DNA from 3 places in the Shinella agrisoli genome. Region 3 is predicted to be linked to each of the others. Evidence: riboswitches for the same ligand, from Rfam matches in the RefSeq annotation. Region 3 holds a riboswitch; each other region holds the start of a gene.

Region 1 (7,403 bases), on a different contig from region 3:
GCCAGCATGTCGACGACGGCGCGCCGCCCGTCCCTGTCGAGATTGTTCGTCGGCTCGTCGAGCAGCAGGAAGTCCGGTTCGCGGAAGACGAGCGCGGCCAGCGCCGCGCGCGTATGCTGGCCGCCGGAAAGAGCGGCAAGCCGCGTGTCCGGCTCCGCCTCCAGCCCGACGCGGGCGAGCGCGGCGGTAAGCCGCGTCTCCAGCGTCCAGTCGGCCTCGGCAAGGTCGTCCGCCTCCGCCTCGCCCCGCTCGGCCCGGCGAAGAAGATCGAGCGCCTTCCCGACGCCGAACAGGCCGGCGACGGTTTCCTCCGGCGCAACCTGCACGCTCTGGCGCAGGAAGCCGAGCGTCCCGTCGACCGTGACGGCGCCGGCCTGCGGGATGAGATCGCCGGTCATGAGCCTCAGCAGCGTCGTCTTGCCGACGCCGTTGCGGCCGACGAGGCCGGCGCGCTCCGACCCGAAGGTCAGGTCGATATCGGAAAGGAGCGTGTGTCCGTCAGGCGTGGACCACGTGATTTTGGAAAGCGTGATGGAATGCGGCATGGATACGGATTTCCCCGATGGCAAAGCGAAGTCGGTTTGCGGTCGGGTCGAAATCCATGGTGCACCATCCGGTCGGCGTTGACGACGGCCGGTATCTAGAGCCGAATGGTGGCCCTTGCAAGGCAAGCGGTGCCGCCGCCGTTAATCACAAATGCGGGAGGACGTTGCGCGCGCCCCCGCACGACCTATGATAGGGGCCGATCGGATCGGCTGCGCCGGCCGGCAGCACCAGGCGTTCAGGGATCGGGAATTGAAGGGACGCGCTCGTCTTCTCCTTGCCATTGCAACCGGCCTGCCGCTTCTTCTGTCGGGCGGCACGGCGGCGGCGGATGTGTGCGGGCGCATCCGGGCCGAGCTTGCGAACATGCCGAAGGTCCTCGTCGACACGGCGAGCGCGCGCAAATATGCCGGCGCCATCACCCGCCAGAACATCCAGCTGCGCAAGGCGAAGAGCGACCAGCGCCGCCTCGGCTGCTCGTCGGGCAGCATCGTCGTCATCGGCGGCGCGAATGCGAAGGCCTGCGCCACGCTCGCGTCCGTCATCGGCAAGATGGAGCGCAACCTCCAGATTCTCGACAAGAAGCGCCGCGAATTTTCCGGCGGCGGCGCCTCGCAAGGCAGGCGCAACGTGCTGAAAGCGTCGCTGGAGACGAACGGCTGCAACGGCAAGCCGAAGGTGACGCCGGTCGCCGCGACGGAGACGCTGCGGACGATCGACGAGACGCGCACCCTGCCGCTCGGCACGGCGCCGGAGGGCAGCGAGCGGCTGCAGCTGCGCTCCCTCGGCGGCAGTTCCGGCCATGGGAACCTGCGCACCGTCTGCGTGCGCACCTGCGACGGCGGCTTCTTCCCGATCTCCTCCGGCGCCACGCCGCTCGATTTCCGCCGCGACCAGAAGGTTTGCGCGATGATGTGCCCGCAAACCGAGACGGAGCTCTTCTACCAGTCGATGACGAACGGTGAGGAGACCGAGCAGATGACCTCGACGGTCACCGGCCGCCCCTATTACGAACTGCCGAACGCCTTCTCATACCGCACGCGCGATCTCTCCAAGCCGGGATCCTGCGGCTGCAATCTCGCCGCCTACCATCAGGAAATGATCAAGCGCGGGAAGGCGGCGAAAGGCGATGGCACGCAGACCGCCAGCACGGGCGGGGCCGGCGCCGAGCAGAGCGGTTCGATCACCACCATCCGCACCTTGCCGAAGAAGGAGGAAGCCGCGGCCGGGACACCGGCGAGGGTCGAGGAACGCGTCTACGATCCGTCGACGAGCAAGGTGCGTACGGTCGGCCCGGTCTTCCTGCCGGAAAACTCCACCGCCATCGATCTCGGCCGTCCGGCCGATGCCGGCGTCGACTGACGTCCGCTCCGCCGTCCGGCCAGCGCTCCTCGAACACGAGGTCCTCCAGCGGCAGGCGCTGCCGCCATCCCTTCACGGCAAGCTCCGGCTCCGCGTAGAGCCGGTCCACGAAACCGACGCAGAGCCAGGCGACGATCTCGACATGCTCAGGAATGCCGAGGATCTGCCGGATGTCGCTGTCGTGGAAGATGCTGACCCAGCCGACGCCGACCCCTTCAGCCCGCGCGGCGAGCCACAGGTTCTGCACGGCGCAGACCGTGGAATAGACGTCCATGCGCGGATTGTGCGTGCGTCCCAGCACCACCTTGCCGCCGCGCGTCGGATCGCAGGTCACGCAGATGGAAAGCGGCGCCTTCAGGATGCCTTCGAGCTTCAGCGCCCGGTACTGCGCCTGCCGCCCGCCCTCGAACATCGCCGCCGCCTCGGCATTGGCCTTGAGGAAGGCCGCATGCACGGCGCGCCGCGTCGCCTCGCTGCGCACGATGAGGAAATTCCACGGCTGCATGAAGCCCACCGAAGGCGCGCTGTGCGCGGCATGCAGCAGGCGGCGGACGAGGTCGTCCGGCAGAGGATCGGCCAGAAACTCGTCGCGCACGTCGCGGCGCGTTTCGATGGCGCGGTAGACGGCCTGCCTGTCCGCGTGCGGAAAGGCGCCCGCCCGGACCAGATGGTCCCAGGGTTCGGTTCGCATCGTCATCTCCCCAACAATGCGCACAACCTGCCGCCGTCCGCGCGGTCCGGTCTATCTCGCCAGGCCGGTCTTCTGACTTCGGTTCCCGCAGCGAGCGCCTGCCTTCCCGGTTGAAAAGCCAGTGGCAAAAGCTTGAATCGATTCAAGCTTTGCGGCGCACGTCATCCCCGTCACAGCGTTGGGCACGTTCCGGACCTGGGGTCTGCCCCGCACCGGATTCCCGATTCTCCCGCAAAGCGGGCACCTGACGGAAGGGATATGCGCACGGCTTTCGCGCGCGAGCAAGCCCGGCCGCACCGCACGCCTGTCCGAAAACGCCTCAGAGCGGCGCGGCCGGATGGGGCGAAGCGTCGTAGGCACCCCAGATCGACTGGTCGAAACAGATGACCGAGCCCGTCATCAGGCCGGACTCCTCCGAGGAAAGATAGGCGCAGGCGCGCGCCACCTCCGCCGGATCGACCAGGCGCCCGAAGGGCTGCGCCGCCGCCGCCTTCGCCAGCCAGTCGTCGGCCGCACCGTGGTATTCGCGCTGGATGCGGTCCTCGCCTTCCGAGGCCATCCAGCCGATATTGAGGCCGTTGACGCGGATGCGGTTGCGCAGGACCGCATAGGCCGTGTTCCTGGTCAGCGTCTCCAGCGCGCCCTTGGAGGCGCAATAGGCGGCGATGAACGGCTGGCCGGCCCTGGCCGACATCGAGCCGATATTGACGATCGTGCCTTCTATCCTCTCCCGCCGCATCACCCTGATCGCCTCCTGCATCAGGAAGAACGGCGCACGCACGTTGACCGCGAACATCCGGTCGAAGAGCTCCGGGCTCGTGTCGAGGATCGTGCCGCGGTCGGTGATGGCCGCGGCGTTCACCAGCGCGTCCACGCGGCCGAAGGCGTTGTCGGCGGCGGCGATCACCGCCCGCGCGTCCTCGACCCTTTCGAGGTCCGCCCGCACATAGACCGTCTTCACGCCCGTCCCGTCGTAGATCTCGGCGGCCTTCGCCTCGCCCTTTCCGGCGTTGCGGCCGCAGATGACGAGGCCCGCCGCGCCGCGCTCGGCAAACAGCCGGGCGATCGTTGCGCCCAGCCCCTGCGTTCCTCCCGTCACGACGGCGATCCTGCCGTCCAGCCGTGCACCGTTGCTCATCGCATTCCTCCCTCCATAAAGCGGTTCGGGCCCCTCCGAGCTTCGGAGGAGCCTTCGATCCGGATGATTCGATTTGTCAGCTCACGCGCCTTTCGGACTGTTCCTGAAGCGCTTTTTCGAATTTTTCCGCCTCCCAGCCTTCGGCCAGCGCTTCGCGCATCAATGCCGCCTGGGTCTTCGGCGCCAGGCCGCCGATCGGAGGATCGCGGTCGAGATTGGTCGGGAAGGAATAGCCTTCCGCCGTGCTGGCGATCGCGTTCTCCGCCTCCGCGTCGCTGATCGCGCCGGCATCGCGCAACGCCTTCAGCGCCGGATAGAGCGCCGCCGACATGCGCTGCCGGTTCACCGTCTCCATGGCGCGCCCGAAGGCGGAGGAGACCTGGAGCAGGTTCGCGACGCGCCGGATGTCGGCGGAACTGTTCGTGCCCGCGGCGTGGAAGAGCGCCGGGTTGAAGAACACGGCGTCGCCCTTTTCCAGCGGCAGCTGGACATGATGCGCGTCGAAATAGTCGCGGAATTCCGGCCGCTTCAGCGCGAGGTAGCCGGGCTCGTAGGTCTGGCTGAACGGCAGGAAGAGCGTCGGCCCGCTTTCAAGCGGCATGTCGCAGTGGGCGACGGCTCCCTGCAGGGTAAGCACCGGCGAAAGGCGGTGCACATGGGCCGGGAAGCGCTCGATCTCCGCCTGCGTCTGGAAGCCGAGATGGTAGTCGCGGTGCGCCGATTGCGCCGCCCCGCCCGGGTTGACCCGGTTGACCTGCGCCGTCATCTGATAGTGCGGGCCGAGCCAGGCCTCGCTGACCAGCGCGACGACGGCGTTGCCGTAGTACCGGGCAAAGTTCTGCGGATCGGCGAGGCAATGCTTCTCCAGCGAGTTCCAGATGCGGTCGTTCGCGCCGGGCTTGGCGAAATGGTCGCCGCCGCCGGTGTTTTCGCGGCGCTGCGCCTCGATGATCGCATCGAAGATGGCCGAAGCCCGGTCGATGACGGAAAGATCCGCATAGGCCTGCTTGAAGACGATCACGCCCGGACCGTCGGCAAAGGCATCGCAGATTTCCGAAAGGATCGCCCGGCGGCTGTCCCGGCCGGCGGCGGCCGCGGCAACGACGGCCTCGGAATCGTAGATCAGCACGTTCTTCTCGACCGAAGCCGCGTTCGGATAATCGGAAAGCGAGGTCGTGCGCTGCACCTCGGTCGCGAAATCGGCGATGTCGCAGGCCTCGACGCTCAGGAACACGCGGTCGCCGCGCAGTTTCGCAAGATTGTCGGTCTTCATGGGGTTCCTCCTCCCGGATCGAATGAAGGAACTATACGGCAGGGCACGATCCGAGGTAGATCGGGAAACCATCAAAAAACCATCAGAAGCACCATGGCCCATCCCTTCCTCGTCAAGGACATCGCCTTCCAGGCCGGCCTCAGCACCGCGACGGTCGACCGCGTGCTGAACGGCCGGCCGGGCGTGCGCCGGCAGACCGCCGCCCGCGTGCGCGCCGCCGTCGAGGAGCTGGAGCGCCTCCAGGAGGCCGGCCACGAAAGCCCTGCCCGCGTCCACGCCATCGACGTGGTGATGGAGGCGCCGGACCGCTTCACCAGCGCCGTGCGGCGCGCCTTCGAAAGCGAGGCCGGGGCCTTCGGCACCACCGTCTTCCGCGCCCGCTTCCATTTCGCCGAGGTCATCCGTCCCGCGGACATGGCGCAGGTCCTCGACCGCATCCGGCTGCGCGGCACCGACGGCGTCGTGCTCAAGGCGCCGGACGTGCCCGAGGTGGCGGGCGCCGTCGAACGGCTGGAGGCGGCGCGCATCCCGGTCGTGACGCTGGTGACGGACCTGCCGAACACGCCGCGCGCCGCCTATGCCGGCGCGGACAACCGGGCGGCGGGGGAAACCGCGGCCTATCTCGTCGGCGAGCGGCTGAGGGGCGAGACCCTGCGCATCCTCGTCACGCTCAGCTCCAACCGCTTCCGCGGCGAGGAGGAGCGCGAGATCGGTTTTCGCCGGCTGATGCGCGAGCGCTATCCGGAGATCGGCATCGTCGAGGTCAGCGAAGGGTTCGGCCGCGACGCTGCGACGGGCGCGCTCGTTGCCGCCGCCCTCGCGCGGCATCCCGACATAGCCGGCGTCTATTCGATCGGCGGCGGCAACCAGGCCGTGCTTTCGGCCTTCGAGGTTGCCGGCCGGCCGTGCCGCGTCTATGTCGCGCACGACCTCGACGCGGAGAACCTCGACCTGCTGAGAAGCGGGAAGCTCTCCTTCGTGCTGCACCACGACCTGCGGACGGACGTGCGGCAGGTGTTTCGCGCCATGCTCGCCCGCAAGCGCCCACGGGCCGCCGCCAGCCCCGCGCGGCTTTCCGCCGTGGAGGTGATAACGCCCTTCAACATTCCGGCCGATTTCCTGCGTTAGGCGGCCGGCGCATAGCGCACGAAGGCGAATTCCGTCCCGTCCGGCGACCAGTTCGGCACGTTCATCGTGCCCTGCCCGCCGAAAAGGCCGAAGAGAATCCGCGCGTTGCCGCCGTCGACGTCCATCAGCCGCAGCCGCACATCGAGGTCGCGCGGATGATCGACGACGTCGCCGTCATAGGAGAGGACGAGAAGGTGCCTTCCGTCCGGCGAGGGATGCGGGAACCAGTCGCCATAGGGGCTGTCGGTGATGCGCGTCGGTGCGCTGCCGTCCGGCCGCACCCGCCAGATCTGCATGCGGCCGGTGCGGCTGGAGTTGAAATAGATCCATCCGCCGTCCGCCGAATAATCCGGCCCGTCGTTGCGCCCCTCGCCGAAGGTCAGCCGCCGTTCCGCGCCGCCCGCGACCGGGATCGTGAAGATGTCGAAGAGGTCGTCGCGGATGCCGCAATAGGCGAGCGTTCCGCCATCCGGCGACCAGCCGTGCCAGTAGGACGGCAGGTTCGGCGTCACCAGCCGCGGCGTGCCGCCTTCGGCGGGCAGCACGTAGACCGCCGACTTGCCGAACTCCGCCTTGTCGCTGATCGCCAGCAGGCTGCCGTCCGGCGAGAGCCCGTGGTCGTTGTTGCAGCGCGTGGCAAAGCCCGTGTCGATCCGCACCGGCCCGCCGCCGTTAAGCGCAAGGCGATAGATGAGCCCGTCGCCGTTGACGATCAGGAACCGCCCGTCCCGCGAGAAATTCGGCGCCTCGACCAGCCGCTCCGTCTGCCACACGACCCGCGTCTTGCCGGTCGCGATGTTGTGGATTTCGACCGAGCTGCGCATGGCCTCAGCCTCGGTCCCGGAACCGGTTGGTGATCGGGTAGCGCCGGTCGCGGCCGAAATTCTTCCGGGTGATCTTCACGCCGGGGGCCGACTGGCGGCGCTTGTATTCGGCGATGTAGAGCAGGTGCTCGACCCGGTGCACGGTCGCCGCATCGTGGCCGCGCGCGACGATCTCCTCCGTGCTCATCTCCTTCTCGACGAGGCATTCGAGGATGTCGTCGAGCACCGGATAGGGCGGCAGGGAATCCTGGTCGGTCTGGTTGGGGCGAAGCTCCGCGGACGGCGCCTTGTCGATGATGTTTCTCGGGATGACCTCGCCGGAAGGGCCGAGCGCGCCCGGCGGCACATGTTCGTTGCGCCAGCGCGACAGCGCGTAGACCTGCATCTTGTAGAGGTCCTTGATCGGGTTGAAGCCGCCGTTCATGTCGCCGTAGAGCGTGGCGT
Region 2 (7,403 bases), on a different contig from region 3:
CCGCATGACGGCCATCAGTTCATCATGCCGGATGGCCTCGACGCGGAGACGGTCATGGGGCGTTCCGCCCGAATCCTCCGCCGCCAGCATGGCATTGACGACCGCCTCCTCCACGCTTTCCACCGCAGCCAGATAGACCGGGTCGAGATGCTCGTCGTTGACGATCTCGAGGCTTAGCCTTATCGGTGCGCGGTGCGCCATGGGCTGCGGGTTGGCGGTCGAGAAGGCGAGGAAGATGTCGCCGGAATTGTTGCCGCCGGGCGTGCCGTTGCGGCCGATGCCGATCGCCGCGCGGCGGGCGAGGCGCGTGAGCTGGTGCGGCGCCATCGGCAGGTCCGTGGCGATGACGACGATGACCGAGCCGCGTTCCTTGAGCTGGCTTTGCGGCGTGTTGTCCGTAAGGTGCCTGCCGACGGGAACGCCGCAGATCGTCAGCCAGTCGCGCTGGCCGTGATTGGCCTGGACGAGCGTGCCGATCGTGTAGTCCTCTTCGCCGAGGGTAACGAGCCGGGAGGACGTGCCGGTGCCGCCCTTGAAGCCGTAGGCGATCATGCCGGTGCCGCCTCCGCAATTGCCTTCCGCGACCGGGCCGCGCGAGAGGCTGTCGAGCGCCGCGCGCACGTCCGTTTCCGTCACCGGCAGGCCGTTGATGTCGTTGAGCACGCCGTCATAGGTCTCGGCGATCACCGGCATCAGCCAGAGAAAATCGCCGGCCTCGTAGGTCGAGGCGTAGCGCTCCAGCATCCAGCGGATCGTCGTATGGTGGGTGATGCCGACGCCGTGCGTGTTGGTGATCATCACCGGGCCGAGAAAGGTGCCGCCGTCCTCGATCCAGTGTGTGCCGGTCATCTCGCCGTTGCCGTTGAAGCGGTGCACGCCGGCGTAGACCGGCACGGGGGACTCGCTGCCCGAATGCGGCAGGATGGCGGTGACGCCGGTGCGTACCGGCAGCTTCCGGCCCGGCCGGGGCGTCTCCTCGCGGATGGTGCGCAAGCCGACGGCGATGCCCTCCACATCGGTGATGGCGTTGAAGGGGCCGGTGCGGCCGGTGAACGGCAGGCCGAGGTCGCGGGCGCGAGGCTTGATCGTCTGGTTCATGGTCATTTCTGCCGGGAGCGAAGGTAGAGGCCGAGCGAGGCGACGACGAAGGAGAAGGTCAGCATCATCACGGCGATGGCGTTGATCTCCGGCTTGATGCCGCGGCGGAGCATGGCGAAGATGAACATCGGCAGGGTCGTCACGTCGACGCCGGCGATGAAGTAGGTGATCACCAGATCGTCCATCGAGATGATGAAGGCGAGCAGCGCGCCGCCGACGATGCCGGGCAGGAGCTGGGGGAAGACCACCTTGCGGAAGGTCGTCCACTCGTTCGCGCCGAGATCGGCCGAGGCGTGCTCCAGCGTGCGGTCCATGCCGGCGAGCCGGGCGGAGACGACGATGAAGACGTAGGAGATGAGGAAGGTGCACTGGCCGATAATGATCGTCTTCAGGCCGAGGTTGACGCCTGCGTTGACGAAGAAGATCAGCAGCGCGATGCCGAGCACGATGTCCGGCATCAGCATCGGCATGAACATGACGACGCGGTAGAATCGTCTTCCGAAGAAGTCGAAGCGGTAGAGCGCGATGGCGATCGCCGTGCCGAGCACGGTGGCGATGGTCGTCGTCGAGGCGGCGATCATCAGGCTGTTCCAGACGGCCCGCACGAGCTGGTCGGTCGATTCGATATAGAGCGCGTTTTCGGAAACCGCCGTCTTGAAGCCGAGGACCTGGGCGTACCATTCGGTAGTGAAGCCCGTCCAGGTCATCATGTTGATCGGGTTGGAATTGAACGAATACACCGCAATCAGCGCCAGCGGGATGTAGATGAAGGCGAAGAAGAGGGCGGTGTAGGCGACGAGGCTGCCGCGGGCGAGGGAGGCAAGGATCTTCACGACGCCCTCCCTCAGCGCCCGGTCGCGGCGTCGATGCCGCGCCGGCCGGAAACGATCACATAGACGAAGAGCATCACGAGCATCACGCCCATCACCATCATGGCGAGCGCCGAGCCGAAGGGCCAGTTACGCGCGGCGAGGAACTGCTGCTCGATGAGGTTGCCGAGCATCATCACCTTGGCGCCGCCGAGGATCGCCGGCACGACGAAGTTGCCGAGCGCCGGGATGAAGACGATGAGCGCGCCGCCGGCGATGCCGGGCGCCGTCAGCGGCAGGATAATGCGCAGGAACGTGCGGACCGGCCCGGCGCCGAGATCGAGCGAGGCGCGCACCAGCGTCCAGTCGAGCTTTTCGACGCTCGCATAGACCGGCATGAACATGAAAGGAATGAAGACGTAGACCATGCCGACGATGATCGCGCCGTCCGTATAGATGAGTTCGAGCGGCCGGGCGACGACGCCGGTGTTCAGCAGCACCGCATTGACGAGGCCGGTCTGGCGCAGGATCAGCACCCAGATGAAGAGGCGCACGATAAGGCTGGTGAAGAAGGGCAGCGTGATGAGGAAAAGGCAGAAATTCTTCCAGCGCTCGGAGAGCCGGCTGATGCAGAAGGCGGCCGGATAGCAGACGAGGAGCGTGGCGGCCACCGTCAGCGCGGCGATCTTCAGCGAGCGCAGGAAAATCGCGATGTAGACCGGGTCGAAATCCTCGAACATCGGATCGGCGAAGCCGAGGATGCGGCCGTAATTGTGCGGGTACCAGGTCCATTCCACGCCGCCGTAGAGGCCTGGCGCGAGAAAACTCGTCACGATCATGATGGCGAGCGGGCCGAGGAAGAAGACGGCGAGGAACAGCGTGACCGGCCCGAGCAGGACGGCAAGCTGGATGCGGCGGAGGGACGCGATGGACGACATGTCAGGCGGCCTCCGCGGGGATGAGGTGGACCGCCGCCGGATCGTAGGCGAGGCGCGCGCGGCGCGACCGCTCTATCTCGCCGACGAGGCTGCGCCGCGCGGCCGGGATTTCCGCGATGACGCGCCGGCCCGCCGCGGTGCGGCCGAAGATCTCGAAGGTGGAGCCGACGAAGACGATCTGTTCGAGCTCGACGTCGAGGCCCGGCGCATCGTCGCCAGGCCCGGCGAGGAAGAACTGCTCCGGGCGGATGAGTGCGGTCGCCGTGCCGTTCGCGCCGGCCTTCCCGTGGGCGATGGCGAGGCCGTCGCCCGTCAGGAGCCGTGTGCCGTCCGCCTGGCCCTCGAAGAGGTTGCTCGCGCCGACGAAGGTGGCGACGAAGCTGTTCTTCGGCTCGTCGTAGATGGCGCGCGGCGTATCGAGCTGCTGGATGCGCCCGCCCGAGAGAACGGCGACGCGGTCCGACATGGTGAGCGCCTCCTGCTGGTCGTGCGTGACGAAGATGAAGGAGATGCCGAGTTCGTGCTGGAGCGTCTTCAGCTCGATCTGCATGGCCTGGCGCAGGTTCTTGTCGAGGGCGGAGAGCGGCTCGTCGAGCAGCAGCAGCTTCGGGCGCGCGATGATGGCGCGGGCGAGCGCCACGCGCTGCTGCTGGCCGCCGGACAGCTGGCGCGGCTTGCGGCCCTCCATACCTTCGAGACCGACCATGCGCAAGGCGTCGGCGACCCGCCTTGCCCGCTCGGGCTTGGCGACGCCCGCCACCTCCAGCGCATAGCCGGCATTCTCGCCGACCGTCATGTGCGGGAAGAGCGCGTAGTTCTGGAAGACCGTGTTGACCGGGCGGCGGTAGGGCGGCCGGTCCGTCATGTCCTCCCCGTCGATCAGGATGCGGCCGGAATCGAGCGCGACGAAGCCGCTGATCGCCTGCAGCAGGGTGGTCTTTCCGCAGCCTGAAGGCCCCAGCAGCGTCAGGAATTCGTTGCGCCTCACCTCGAGGTCGATCGCGTCCAGCGCCGTGACCGTCTGGCCTTCGGGCGTGGCGAAGGCCTTCGCCGCCTTGTCCAGGCGGACTATGGAATCTCGCATCGTCGTTCCCCAAAATGTTATAAAAATAACGCTTGTGCGATTTAGATATATGGATACCATTTATCCATCCAAGTCAACGGCCGGCAGAAGCCGTGACGGGAAAGCCGGCGCAAAGGAAAGCGCCGGGGGCCACGACGGGCCGAACCTTCAGAGGAGACTATCGATGACGAAAACTGATCGCGCCGGCGCATCCGGCCTTCGCGCATGGGCGCGCCGCACCGCCGTTTCGCTCGCCGCCCTTCTGGCAACGGCGGGCCTGGCCGGCGCTGCCGAGCTCAACGTCTACAACTGGGGCGAATACATCAATCCGGAGGTCCTGAAGAAGTTCGAGGAGGAGACCGCGATCAAGGTCAACCTCTCGACCTATTCGTCCAACGAGGAAATGCTGGCCAAGATCCAGGGCGGCGCCACGGGCTACGACATCGTCTTCCCGTCGGTGCACATGCACGACATCATGGCCAAGCTCGACCTTCTGGAAAAGACCGACATCAACACCTACGAGGGATTCAAGAACATCGACCCGGCGTTCCTGCGCGCCAAGAGCGACCCGAAGGGCGAATATTGCCTGCCCTATGCCTGGGGCTCGGTCGGCATCTTCTACAACCGCACTGTCCTCGGCAAGGACGTCACCGGTTGGAAGGACCTCATCGAGACGGTCAAGGCGAAGGGGCTGAAGTTCACCCTGCTCGACGACATGCGCGAGGTTCTCGCCGTCGGCCTCATCCTCAACGGCCACAAGATCAACTCCACCGATCCGGCCGAACTCCAGCAGGCCGCCGACACGATCATCGCCATGAAGCCCCATGTCGCGGCCTTCACCTACGATACGCGGCCGATGGTGCAGTCGGGCGACGTCGCCGCCGGCCACTTCTTCGTCGGCGCCATGGTGGACGTCTTCGCCGACGAGAAGAACCTCGGCTACGTGATCCCCGAGGAGGGGGCGACGATGTACCAGGAGGACATCTGCGTGCTGAAGACGGCGCCGAACAAGGAAAACGCCATGAAATTCATGCAGTTCTATACGCGCCCCGAGATCGTGGCGCTCAACGTCTCGCAGCAGACCAACGGCACTGCGAACGTTCCGGCGCGGGAATTGACCCCGGAAAAGATCAAGAATAGCAAGGAGATCAACCCGCCGGCCGAGACGATGGCGCGTCTCCAGATCTTCGAGGACCTGGGGCCGGCGCTCCGCCAGCTCGACCGTGCCTGGACACGGGTCAAGACGGCGCAGTGAACGCGTGACCCCGCCCGTTTCCGGACGGGCGGGACCTTGATGGGAGAGGCGACGTGTCGAGACGCATTCTGAAGCTCGTTCAGTCCGACGACCTCCGGCGGTCCAAGTCCGACAAGCTGATCGCGCATTACATCGAGCGCAACATCGCCGAGCTTCCCTTCGAGACGGCGCGCTCCATCGCCCAACGCCTCCAGATCTCGCCCATGACCGTCGGCCGCTACCTGCGCCGCATGGGCTTCGACGGCCTCGACGAACTGAAGGGCGAGCTTAGGCGCGGCAGCTCCAACCCGGCCTGGCAGGTGAAAGGCCAGGTCGACCGGCTGGAGCAGGACCGCAAGGAGGGCAAGCTGCTCGCCGGCCTCATCCAGCAGCAGATCGACAATCTCGGCGAGATCTACGCCATCACCATCGCGCGGGAATGGCAGCAGACGATCGATGCCCTGATCGGCGCCACGGAAGTCTTTGTCGCCGCCTACCAGAACGTGCGCGGCATCGCGCAATATTTCGCCAGCCAGCTTTCCTACACGCGCCCGCGCGTCCAGTTCGTCGACGGCCTCAACGGCACCTATGCGGAACTGCTCGACGGCTCCGTCGAGGGCCGCCTGCTCTTTCTGCACGACGTGCGCCGCTTTGCCGCGAAAGCCCGGCCGCTGGCGCTGGAGGCCCGGCGTGCCGGCGTCAAGGTCGTGCTGCTCACCGACGAGTTCTGCCCCTGGGGGGTGGAAGTCTCCGACATCTGCCTCGTCGTGCCCGGCTCGCACGGTCCGCTCTGGGACGGCGCCGCGACGATGACCGCCGTCATGGACCTGCTGCTCGCCAACATCATCGTCGTCAAGGGCGAGGAGGTGAGCGAACGCGTCGATGCGCTCACCCGCCTGCAGGATGTCTTCGGGGATTTCGAGAGCTGAGCGCGCTCGCGCCTTGACGCTGCCGAGCGCGGCGGACTAAGGATGGGGCGACGGTTCCCTGAAGGATGACTCCCAGGGGATTAATAGGGAACACGGTGCGGACGACCCAACAGGGACCCATTCCGTGGCTGCCCCCGCAACTGTAGGCGGATTGCCGCCTGTCCTTGGGACGCGAAAGCGTCATGCCACTGCGGTCTCCGCGGGAAGGCAGACAGGCCGCAGACATCCGTGAGCCAGGAGACCTGCCGTCAGCGCAACCATCCAAGTCACGGGCGGGGATGCCCGGAACAGGAGACGCCATGACGATTCCGGCTGCCCATCGCGGCAGATATCCGTTCGCTTTCTCCCGACCGCACCCGATCCGCCCCTGTCGGCGCGCCGGCCAGGCCGTCCGCTTTCACATCTCCGGGAGAAACCCATGACCATTTCCGTTGCGGCCCCGCGTGCCGCATCCTTCCTGTCGCTCGTTGCCGGCGCCGCCGCCTTCGTCCTTTCTTCCGGCACCGCCGGGGCCGCCGAGACGCAATATCCGCTGACGCTGGAAAACTGCGGCCGCCAGGTCACCTTCGAGAAGGCGCCCGAGCGCGCCGTCTCGCTCGGCCAGAGCTCGACCGAAATCCTCTACCTGCTCGGCCTCGCCGACCGCATGGTCGGCACGGCCGTCTGGATCGGCCCGGTCCTCGCCGGCTACGAGGACGTGAACGCCAAGGTCGAGCGCCTTGCCGACAACGACCCGAGCTTCGAGAGCGTCGTCGCCAAGAAACCGGACCTCGTGACCGCGCAGTTCCAGTGGCATGTCGGCCCTGAGGGCATCGTCGCGACGCCGGAACAGTTCGAGGAGCTCAATATCCCGGTCTATACCTCGCCGGCCGACTGCATCGGCAAGGACAATTCCGGCGGCGGCGACGGCGTGCGCAAGACCGTCTTCACCATGGACCTGATCTACAAGGAAATCAGCGAGCTGGCGCAGATCTTCAATGTCGGGGAGCAGGGCGAGAAGGTCATCGCCGACCTCAAGGCCCGCGAGGAGGCCGCGCGCAAGAAGATCGCCTCGGCCGAGGGCAAGCTTTCGGCCGTCTTCTGGTTCTCCAGCGCCGAGCTCGACATCGATCCCTATGTCGCCGGCAAGAACGGCGCGCCGGGCTACATCATGTCGGCGCTCGGCATCAGGAACGTCATCGAGAGCGAAGAGGAATGGCCGACGGTCGGCTGGGAGACCATCGCCAAGGCCGACCCGACGATCATCGTCGCCGGCAAGATGGAGCGCCGCCGCTTCCCCGCCGACGACGTCGCCGTCAAGCACAAGTTCCTGAAGGAAGACCCGGTCGCCAG
Region 3 (7,403 bases):
CTTGGCCTGCGTGCCCTCGCCCGGATCGTTGACGATGAACGGATAGAGATGCGGCAGCGGGCCGAGCACGGCTTCCGGATAGCAGGCTTCCGAGAGCGCCAGGGCCTTGCCCGGCAGCCATTCGAGATTGCCGTGCTTGCCCATGTGCACGATGGCATGGGCGCCGTAATCGAGGCGCAGATAGGCGTAGAAGGCGAGGTAGCCGTGCGGCGGCACGAGGTCCGGCGAATGGTAGGTGTCCTTCGGATCGATGTTGTAGCCGCGCGCCGGCTGGATGCCGACCAGCGTCCCGCCGAAACGGGCGAGCGGCAGGGCGAAGACGTCGCCCGTGACGAACGGGTCGTCCTCCGGCGCACCCCAGCGGGCCGTCATCTCTTCCTGAACCCTTATGGGAAGGGAGGAGAAGAACGATTTGTAATCGCTCATTGAAAGCGTCTCGCGGATTTCGCGGCCATCGCGCGCGGCATTGGTCGGTCCGGCCATCAGGTGGGCGATCAGCGCATCGCCGTCGGCCGGCAGATCGGCGACCGGGTAGCCTTCCGCCGCCATGGCGCGCAGCACTTCCATGGTCCCGGCGGGCGTGTCGAGGCCGACGCCGTTGCCGAGGCGGCCGTCGCGGTTCGGATAGTTCGCCAAGACGATGGCGATGCGGCGTCCGGCCGGTTCCGCGCGCCGCAGCCGCGCCCAGCCGGCGGCGAGTTTCGCCACGAAACGGATGCGGTCCCCGGCCGGATCGAGCCCGACGATGTTCGTCTCGACGCGCTCGTCGTAGCGCGCGGCCGCCTTGAAGGAGACGGCACGGGAGAGCACGCGGCCGTCGACCTCCGGCAGGGAGACGTTCATGCCGAGATCGCGCGCCGTCAGCCCCTGCCCCGAGGCCTCCCAGGCCTCGCGCGAGGAGCCGGAGAAGACGACCTGCAGGACGGGCGCGCCCGTCTCGTCGAGCACGGTCGGCTTGCGGTTCGCGCCGGGGGCGGAGACGGCGAAACTCGTGGCGTTCAGCACGACCTCCGGCCGGGCCGCCGCGAAGGCGGCGCGAACCGTTTCGATGGACACCGGCTCCTTGAGGCTGGAGACGAACAGCGGCAGCGCGCGCACCCCCTCGGCGGCAAGCGCCTCGATCAGCATCTCGACGGGCCGCGTCTCGCCGCTCTGGACATAGGCGCGGTAGAAGCAGATGGCGGCGGTCGGGGGCGTGGTGCGCGCGATACCCGCTACCGCCAGCTTTTCCCACGTGGCGACGTCGACCACACCCCGTCCCGGCCACCAGATGCCGGCCTTTTCCAGCGGCATCGCCGGCTCCGGCTTCTCGCCGCCGAAGACCAGGGCGTCCGCATAGGCGAGGAACCGCTCCGCGTTCTCCGCACCGCCCTCGTTGAGGTAGGCCCAGAGACGTTGCCGGTCGTCCTCCCCTATGCGGTTGAAGGGGATGAGGCCCTCGTCCGGCCGGTCGTCGCCGGGGAGCGCCACGAGCCTGATGCCGTTCTCGACCGCCGTCGCCAGCAGGGCCTCCAGCACGTAGCGGAAATAGCTGGCGCCGCCGAGGGCGCGGATGACGATCAGCTTCGCATGGCGCGCCGTGCGCTCGATGTAGGTATCGACCGACATCGGATGGGACAGCGCCGCGAGGCTGGCGAGGCGCAGGCGCGTGCCGGTCTTGCGTGCGCGGTGGGCGGCGGCGATGGCGGCAAGTTCCGTATCGGCGGCGGAGAGGAAGAGGACGTCGCCCGGCGTCTGGCCGAGGTCGATCGCTTCCCTGCCGTCGGCGATGGTGCCCTTCTGGGCTAAGAGGAGGTGCATGCGGCGCCTCCCGTCTGTAAGCGTGCGGTGCCGGTGGATCCTCGGGTCGGGCCCGAGGATGACGGCGGGGAGGATAGGCTAAGGGACCTATCGACCGGTGCGGCATGCGGAACCGTCGCCGTTGCCAGCCGTCCCTTCCTTCTTTCGTCATCCTCGGGCCCGACCCGAGGATCCACCGGCACGGCAGGCCGGAAATGGCCGTGCCGCGCCCGAAAAGCCGGAGAGAGGGACCGCCGCACGCTCATGCCGCCGTCACACCGCGGCGGCGATGGCGTCGCGCACGGCCTTCTCGTCCATGTCGTGCAGGCCGATGACGACGAGACGGGTGCCGCGGGCCTCGCCCGGCGCCCAGGCGCGCTCGAAATAGTGGTCGATGCGGCTGCCGACGGCCTGGATGAGCAGGCGCAGCGGCTTGCCGGGCACATCGGCGAACCCCTTGAGGCGCAGCACGTCGTGCGCGGCGATCACGCCCTTGAGGCGCTCGATGAAGGCGGCCAGATCGGCGATGGCGGGAAGATCGACGACGAAGCTGTCGAACTCGTCGTGGTCGTGCTCCTCGCCGTTCTCGTGCTCCAGCTCGTGGTGCGACTTGCGGTTGGCGATGTCGTCCTCCGTGCCGACGCCGAGGCCGAGCAGGACGGCGGCGGCGACCTCGCCGTTCCGCGCCTCGATCATCGAGGGCTTGCGGGCGATGCGGGAGGCGACCTCCTCGCGCACGGTCCTCAGGCCCTCCGCGTCGATCAGGTCGGTCTTGTTGAGCACGATCAGGTCGGCGGCGGTAAGCTGGTCCTCGAAGAGCTCTTCCAGCGGGCTTTCGTGGTCGAGGTTCTCGTCCGTCACGCGCAGCGCATCCACCTTGTCGTGGTCGTCGGCGAAGCGGCCGGCGGCGACGGCCGCGCTGTCGACGACCGTCACCACGCCGTCGACCGTCACCTGCGTCTTGATCTCCGGCCAGTTGAAGGCGGCGACGAGCGGCTGGGGAAGCGCCAGGCCCGAGGTCTCGATGACGATGTGGTCGGGGCGGTTCTCGCGCTCCAGGAGCTTCGACATGGTGGGGATGAAATCGTCGGCGACAGTGCAGCAGATGCAGCCGTTGGTAAGCTCGATGATGTCATCCTCGGTGCAGGCTTCCGCGCCGCAGCCCTTCAGCACGTCGCCGTCGACGCCGAGGTCGCCGAACTCGTTGATGATGAGCGCGATGCGCTTTCCCCCGGCATTCTGCAGGAGGTTGCGGATCATCGTCGTCTTGCCCGCCCCGAGGAAGCCGGTGATGACGGTGGCGGGGATCTTCTGTTGCAGCATGGCTCAACCCTTCATTTTCAGCGGCAGTCCGGCCGCGACGAAATAGACTTCAGGCACGAGGGCGGCGACCTCCTGGTGCAGCCGCCCGGCATGGTCGCGGAACTCGCGCGCCATGCGGTTTTCCGGCACGATGCCGAGGCCGACCTCGTTCGACACGAAGACCAGCCGGCCGGGCGCCGTCCTGATGGCGGCGAGGAGGCCCCCGAATTCGGCGGCGACATCCCGCTCCTCCAGCATCAGGTTGGTGATCCAGAGCGTCAGGCAGTCGACGAGCACCGCCCGGTCCGCGCGCGCCACGTCGCTTATGCGCGCGGCGAGCGCAAGCGGCTCCTCATGCGTTTTCCACCCGTTCCCGCGGTCTTGCCGGTGCCGTGCGATGCGCTGGCGCATCTCGTCATCGAAGGCGCGGCCGGTGGCGATATAATGACGCGAAAGGCCGGTCTCGGCGACCAGCCTTTCGGCGAAAGCGGATTTTCCGGAACGCGCACCGCCCAGAACCAGGACGGCTCCGGGCGATGTCGTCGTCATGTCAGGCCGCCTTGGCGATCTTCTCGTTGGCAAAACCCAGCGAGAGGCCGAGCACGATCCAGAAGAACAGCGTCGTGGCGAGCGCGGCGACGGCGAACTCCGCGCCGAGGACGGCCGGCACGTTGCTGGAGATGTCGCCCGGCTGCGGCGCGCCATAGACCTGCGGCGCGGCGATGAGCACGATGCCGATGATCTTGGCGACGATACCCTGCTTCAGGAACAGGAGGTAGAGGCCGGCGGCCGAGAGGATGACGGTCGCGACCCACCAGACCTGGCGATCGCCGAGGTCCGCGGCCGGGAAGCCCGGAAGCTCCGGCGGCAGGCCGATGGCCGGCAGCATGTGCACGGCGAGCCAGCCGGCCGCTCCCCAGAGCGCGCCGTTCGCGACGGTGATCGGATAGCCGGAGACGAGGCTGAAGCCCGCGAGCAGGAGGCCGAAGCCGGCACCGGTCACGAGGTTTGCGAGCAGCGTGCCGGAGAAGCGGCTCATGCCGAACATGATGCCGCCCTCCTCGTGCTCCTCGCCGTCATGGGCGTGGGCGAGGGAAACGGGCGAGAGATGGGCGGCAACGTCCAGAAGCGCCGCGCCGAGCGAGGAATGGTCCTGCGTCTGGGCCGCGCCCTCGGTGGCGGGCGTGCCGCCTTCGCCTGCCGGCGCGGCCTCCTCGCCGCCCTCGAATTCCTCGGCATGAAGGATGAGCGGCACGACCCGCGCCTCCTGGGCGGCCGTCATGAGCACGCCGGAGAACAGCCCGGCCACCAGTGCGGCCAGGAGATAACGAACGATCATCTCAAGAACTCCTCAGTGGCAGGGAAAGCCGTAGGAGTGACGCGTGTCGTGCGCCGTGTCGTGCAGCACGGCCGAATTCGCAAGGCCCGCGCCGAAGACCAGAAAGGCGCCGATGACGAGCGCGACGATGCCGGCGATGAGGCGGTCGTTCGCGGAAAGGGAAATGGAAGACGTGGTGGAAACAGCCATGACAACCTCCGTGCAGGCGTTGGGGAAGCCCCTCCCCGGGTCGGGCGACATGCCCTCATTGGCTGGCAGGTTTCCTGGCTCGCGGCGTCCGGCGCAAAGCGCCTGCGGGTCCGCCCTCGCCTTCCCGGACCCGGCATCACAAAAGGCGGACGATTCGTAGAGATAGAGGCGTCCAACCCCGGTTTATCGTGATGCTGCCCAGTGGCTTTTCCGGCTGGTTTTCGAGGCGCGGTCCCCGGAGCGCCATTGCCCCGCTTGCGCGCCGCGTCCTCCCAGCGGACGGGCGTCCCTCGCCACTCTACAGTCGCGGGGTCGGCCGTGATTGCAGCGCCCTGGTTGGGTCCGCCGCGTCACATTCCCATTTACTCCCCGATCCGTTTCCGGACCCGGGAACCATCCAATAGTCCGGATGATTATGCTTCCGCCCCCGGGAAGTCAATCGACCGGCAGCGGCACGGCCTGTGCTGAAACCGCCGTCCGGCCGGCGCAGTCTCAGTAGCCGGGAATGATCACCATGCCCCCGCCGCCGTTGTAATAGCCGTCGTCGCGGTAGTACGGACCGTCGTAGTACCCGTCGACCGGGCCTTCCAGCACGTCGTAGTCCCGCTGGTAGCGGCGCTGGCGGTTCTGCCGGGCCTCGGCATATTGCGCGGCCTCGCGCAGCGCACGGAACTGCCGGCGCGAGAGGTAGCCGTCGGCGCGGTAGCCGGACGCACCCTGCCAGGCGGCGATCGCCGAGCGGGTGCGCGGGCCGAAGACGCCGTCGGCGCCGTAGGTGTTGAAGCCGAGCATGCTCAGCCAGCGCTGCGCCTGGACGCGGCTCGACCGGCCGAGATAGGCTTCCCGCGGATCGACCGCCGGCTCCTCCGCCGCCCGGCGTTCGGTCTCGACGGTCGCCGTCGCGGTCTCCTGCCGCGCGGTGCCTGCCAGCGCGGCAAGGCGCTCGCGGGCGTCCGCGACGAAGCGGCCCTTCGGATATTGCGCGATGTAGGCGCGGAACGCATTCTCCGTGCCTTCGAGCACGGCCTTCTGGAACGCCTCCTCCTCGCGCTTGGCCGCATCCGCCTTCCCGGCGGCAAGGTCGTCCTTCTCGCCCTCCTGCGCGTCGCGTCCGGCGGTGGCGGCTGCGCCGGTTTGGGCCCGTTTCTCGGCAGCGGCGGCTTCCGCGGCCCGTTTTTCCGCTTCCTTCGCAAGGCGCGCCGCTTCCGCAGCCTTGGCCTCGGCATCCGCTGCCGCCTTGGCGGCCTCGGCCTTCAGCCGCTCCACCTCGGCGGCCTTCTCTTCCGCAAGCTTGCGCGCAGCGGCGGCCTCCCGCTCGATCCGCGCCTTCTCGGCGGCGGCGGCCTTCTCGGCTTCGGCGCGCCTGGCTTCCGCTTCACGACGCGCGACGGCTTCCTGCTCGGCACGTGCCTTTTCCGCGGCAGCGGCTTCCTCGGCCTTCTTGCGGTCGGCTTCGGCCTTCACGCGCGCGGCCTCCTCCGCCCGCGCCCTTTCCGCCGCGGCCTGCGCCTCCGCCTTCAGGCGCTCGGCTTCGGCCGCCTGCTCCTCGGCAAGCCTGCGGGCGGTCGCTTCCTTCTCCTCGGCTTCCGCCTTCAGGCGGGCAGCCTCTTCGGCACGGGCCTTTTCCGCCGCGGCGGCTTCGGCCCGCGCCTTCTCGTCGGCCTCCGCCTTCAGGCGCGCAGCTTCCGCCTCGGCCTTCGCCTTTTCCGCTTCGGCGGCCTTGCGGGCGTCCTCTTCGGCTTTCCGGGCCTGCGCAGCCTTGCGAGCCTCTTCCTCGGCCCTGGCTTTTTCAGCCGCGGCGGCCTTTTCAGCCTCTTCCGCCTTCCGCGCCTCGGCGGCCTTCTTCGCCTCTTCCTCGGCCTTCGCCTTTTCGGCGGCCGCGGCTTCCTCCACCTTGGCGGCGTCGCCGGAGGCGGCCGTTGCCTGCGTCGTCTTGGCGGCCGCCTGCAATTCGGCGATGCGCAGGCGCGCCATGGAGGCGAAGGTGCCGTTCGGATATTGCTTCAGGTAGCCTTCGTACTGCGCGACGTCGCTGCCCGAGGAAACCTTCTGCCAGAGGGAGAATTCCTCTTCCCAGCGTTTTCCCGCGCTGGTGGCCTCCTTGGCCGTCTGGGCGAAGGCCGCGGCCGGAAGGCCGGCGAGCGACAGCCCGACCAGGCCGGCCAGAACGGATCGTGCGAGAGGTCCAGAACCCATGTATTTACCCTTTCGGATCGCGCGAAGGCGTCAACGCCCGGAAGCCGGACGGATTTCCGTCACTCCTCGCACCGAATTCTGGCGCAACTTTGGTGCGGCAGGCCGGTGGCGAAGGAACCCGATGGCTCTACGTTTCAGCGGGTCGGTTTAATCAGCGCCCCCTAAAAGGCCTTCGAGCCAGCGGCGGTCGAGAACCGCCTCCAGCTCCGCCGCGACACCGTCAAGCGCCTCGTCGACGCTCGCGCGATAATCGAACCCGCCGCCATCGATGCCGAAGTCGGCCAAAAGCCTCGCCCGGTAGGCGCCGCTCGCAAGAAAGCCGTGCAGGTAGGTGCCCATCACCCGGCCATCGGCCGAAAGGGCGCCGTCCGGACGCCCGTCGATGCTGACCGGGGGACGAAGGGCATCCGGCCCCGCGGTGCGGCCGAGATGGATTTCGTATCCTTCCAGCGGCACGTCGTATTGCAGGGAACGGGCCGTGCTGTTGCGCACGGTCTTTTCCGGGGCCATTTCCGTTTCGACCGCAAGGAGGCCGAGGCCCTCCACCTCCCGCTCGCTGCCCTCGATGCCGAGCGGATCCGTCACGCGGCGGCCGAGC

What was found. Region 3 has a riboswitch for cobalamin ahead of ACIIOY_RS21150 (CbtB domain-containing protein). Riboswitches for the same ligand answer to the same signal wherever they lie in the genome.
Region 1: linked by a shared signal. The riboswitch ahead of bluB (5,6-dimethylbenzimidazole synthase) and the one ahead of ACIIOY_RS21150 (CbtB domain-containing protein) in region 3 are both predicted to bind cobalamin.
Region 2: linked by a shared signal. The riboswitch ahead of ACIIOY_RS11940 (ABC transporter substrate-binding protein) and the one ahead of ACIIOY_RS21150 (CbtB domain-containing protein) in region 3 are both predicted to bind cobalamin.

The regions. Positions count from the first base shown of each region.
Region 1 is NZ_JBJIEP010000015.1:35,055-42,457, reverse strand. Features, by position in the region: gene ACIIOY_RS16510 (ABC-F family ATP-binding cassette domain-containing protein) at 1-545, opposite strand, end outside; gene ACIIOY_RS16505 (DUF2865 domain-containing protein) at 796-1,905, shown strand; partial or broken gene bluB (5,6-dimethylbenzimidazole synthase) at 1,925-2,596, opposite strand; cobalamin riboswitch at 2,642-2,859, opposite strand; gene ACIIOY_RS16495 (SDR family oxidoreductase) at 2,916-3,734, opposite strand; gene ACIIOY_RS16490 (phytanoyl-CoA dioxygenase family protein) at 3,811-5,007, opposite strand; gene ACIIOY_RS16485 (LacI family DNA-binding transcriptional regulator) at 5,101-6,135, shown strand; gene ACIIOY_RS16480 (TolB family protein) at 6,132-6,959, opposite strand; gene ACIIOY_RS16475 (NAD+ synthase) at 6,964-7,403, opposite strand, start outside.
Region 2 is NZ_JBJIEP010000009.1:141,470-148,872, forward strand. Features, by position in the region: gene ACIIOY_RS11910 (DmpA family aminopeptidase) at 1-1,098, opposite strand, end outside; gene ACIIOY_RS11915 (ABC transporter permease) at 1,101-1,931, opposite strand; gene ACIIOY_RS11920 (ABC transporter permease) at 1,943-2,845, opposite strand; gene ACIIOY_RS11925 (ABC transporter ATP-binding protein) at 2,847-3,929, opposite strand; gene ACIIOY_RS11930 (polyamine ABC transporter substrate-binding protein) at 4,093-5,163, shown strand; gene ACIIOY_RS11935 (MurR/RpiR family transcriptional regulator) at 5,217-6,071, shown strand; cobalamin riboswitch at 6,106-6,335, shown strand; gene ACIIOY_RS11940 (ABC transporter substrate-binding protein) at 6,490-7,403, shown strand, end outside.
Region 3 is NZ_JBJIEP010000022.1:61,012-68,414, reverse strand. Features, by position in the region: gene cobN (cobaltochelatase subunit CobN) at 1-1,800, opposite strand, end outside; gene cobW (cobalamin biosynthesis protein CobW) at 2,053-3,102, opposite strand; gene cobU (bifunctional adenosylcobinamide kinase/adenosylcobinamide-phosphate guanylyltransferase) at 3,106-3,630, opposite strand; gene ACIIOY_RS21155 (CbtA family protein) at 3,632-4,420, opposite strand; gene ACIIOY_RS21150 (CbtB domain-containing protein) at 4,433-4,609, opposite strand; cobalamin riboswitch at 4,657-5,022, opposite strand; gene ACIIOY_RS21145 (peptidoglycan-binding domain-containing protein) at 5,102-6,805, opposite strand; gene ACIIOY_RS21140 (cobyric acid synthase) at 6,953-7,403, opposite strand, start outside.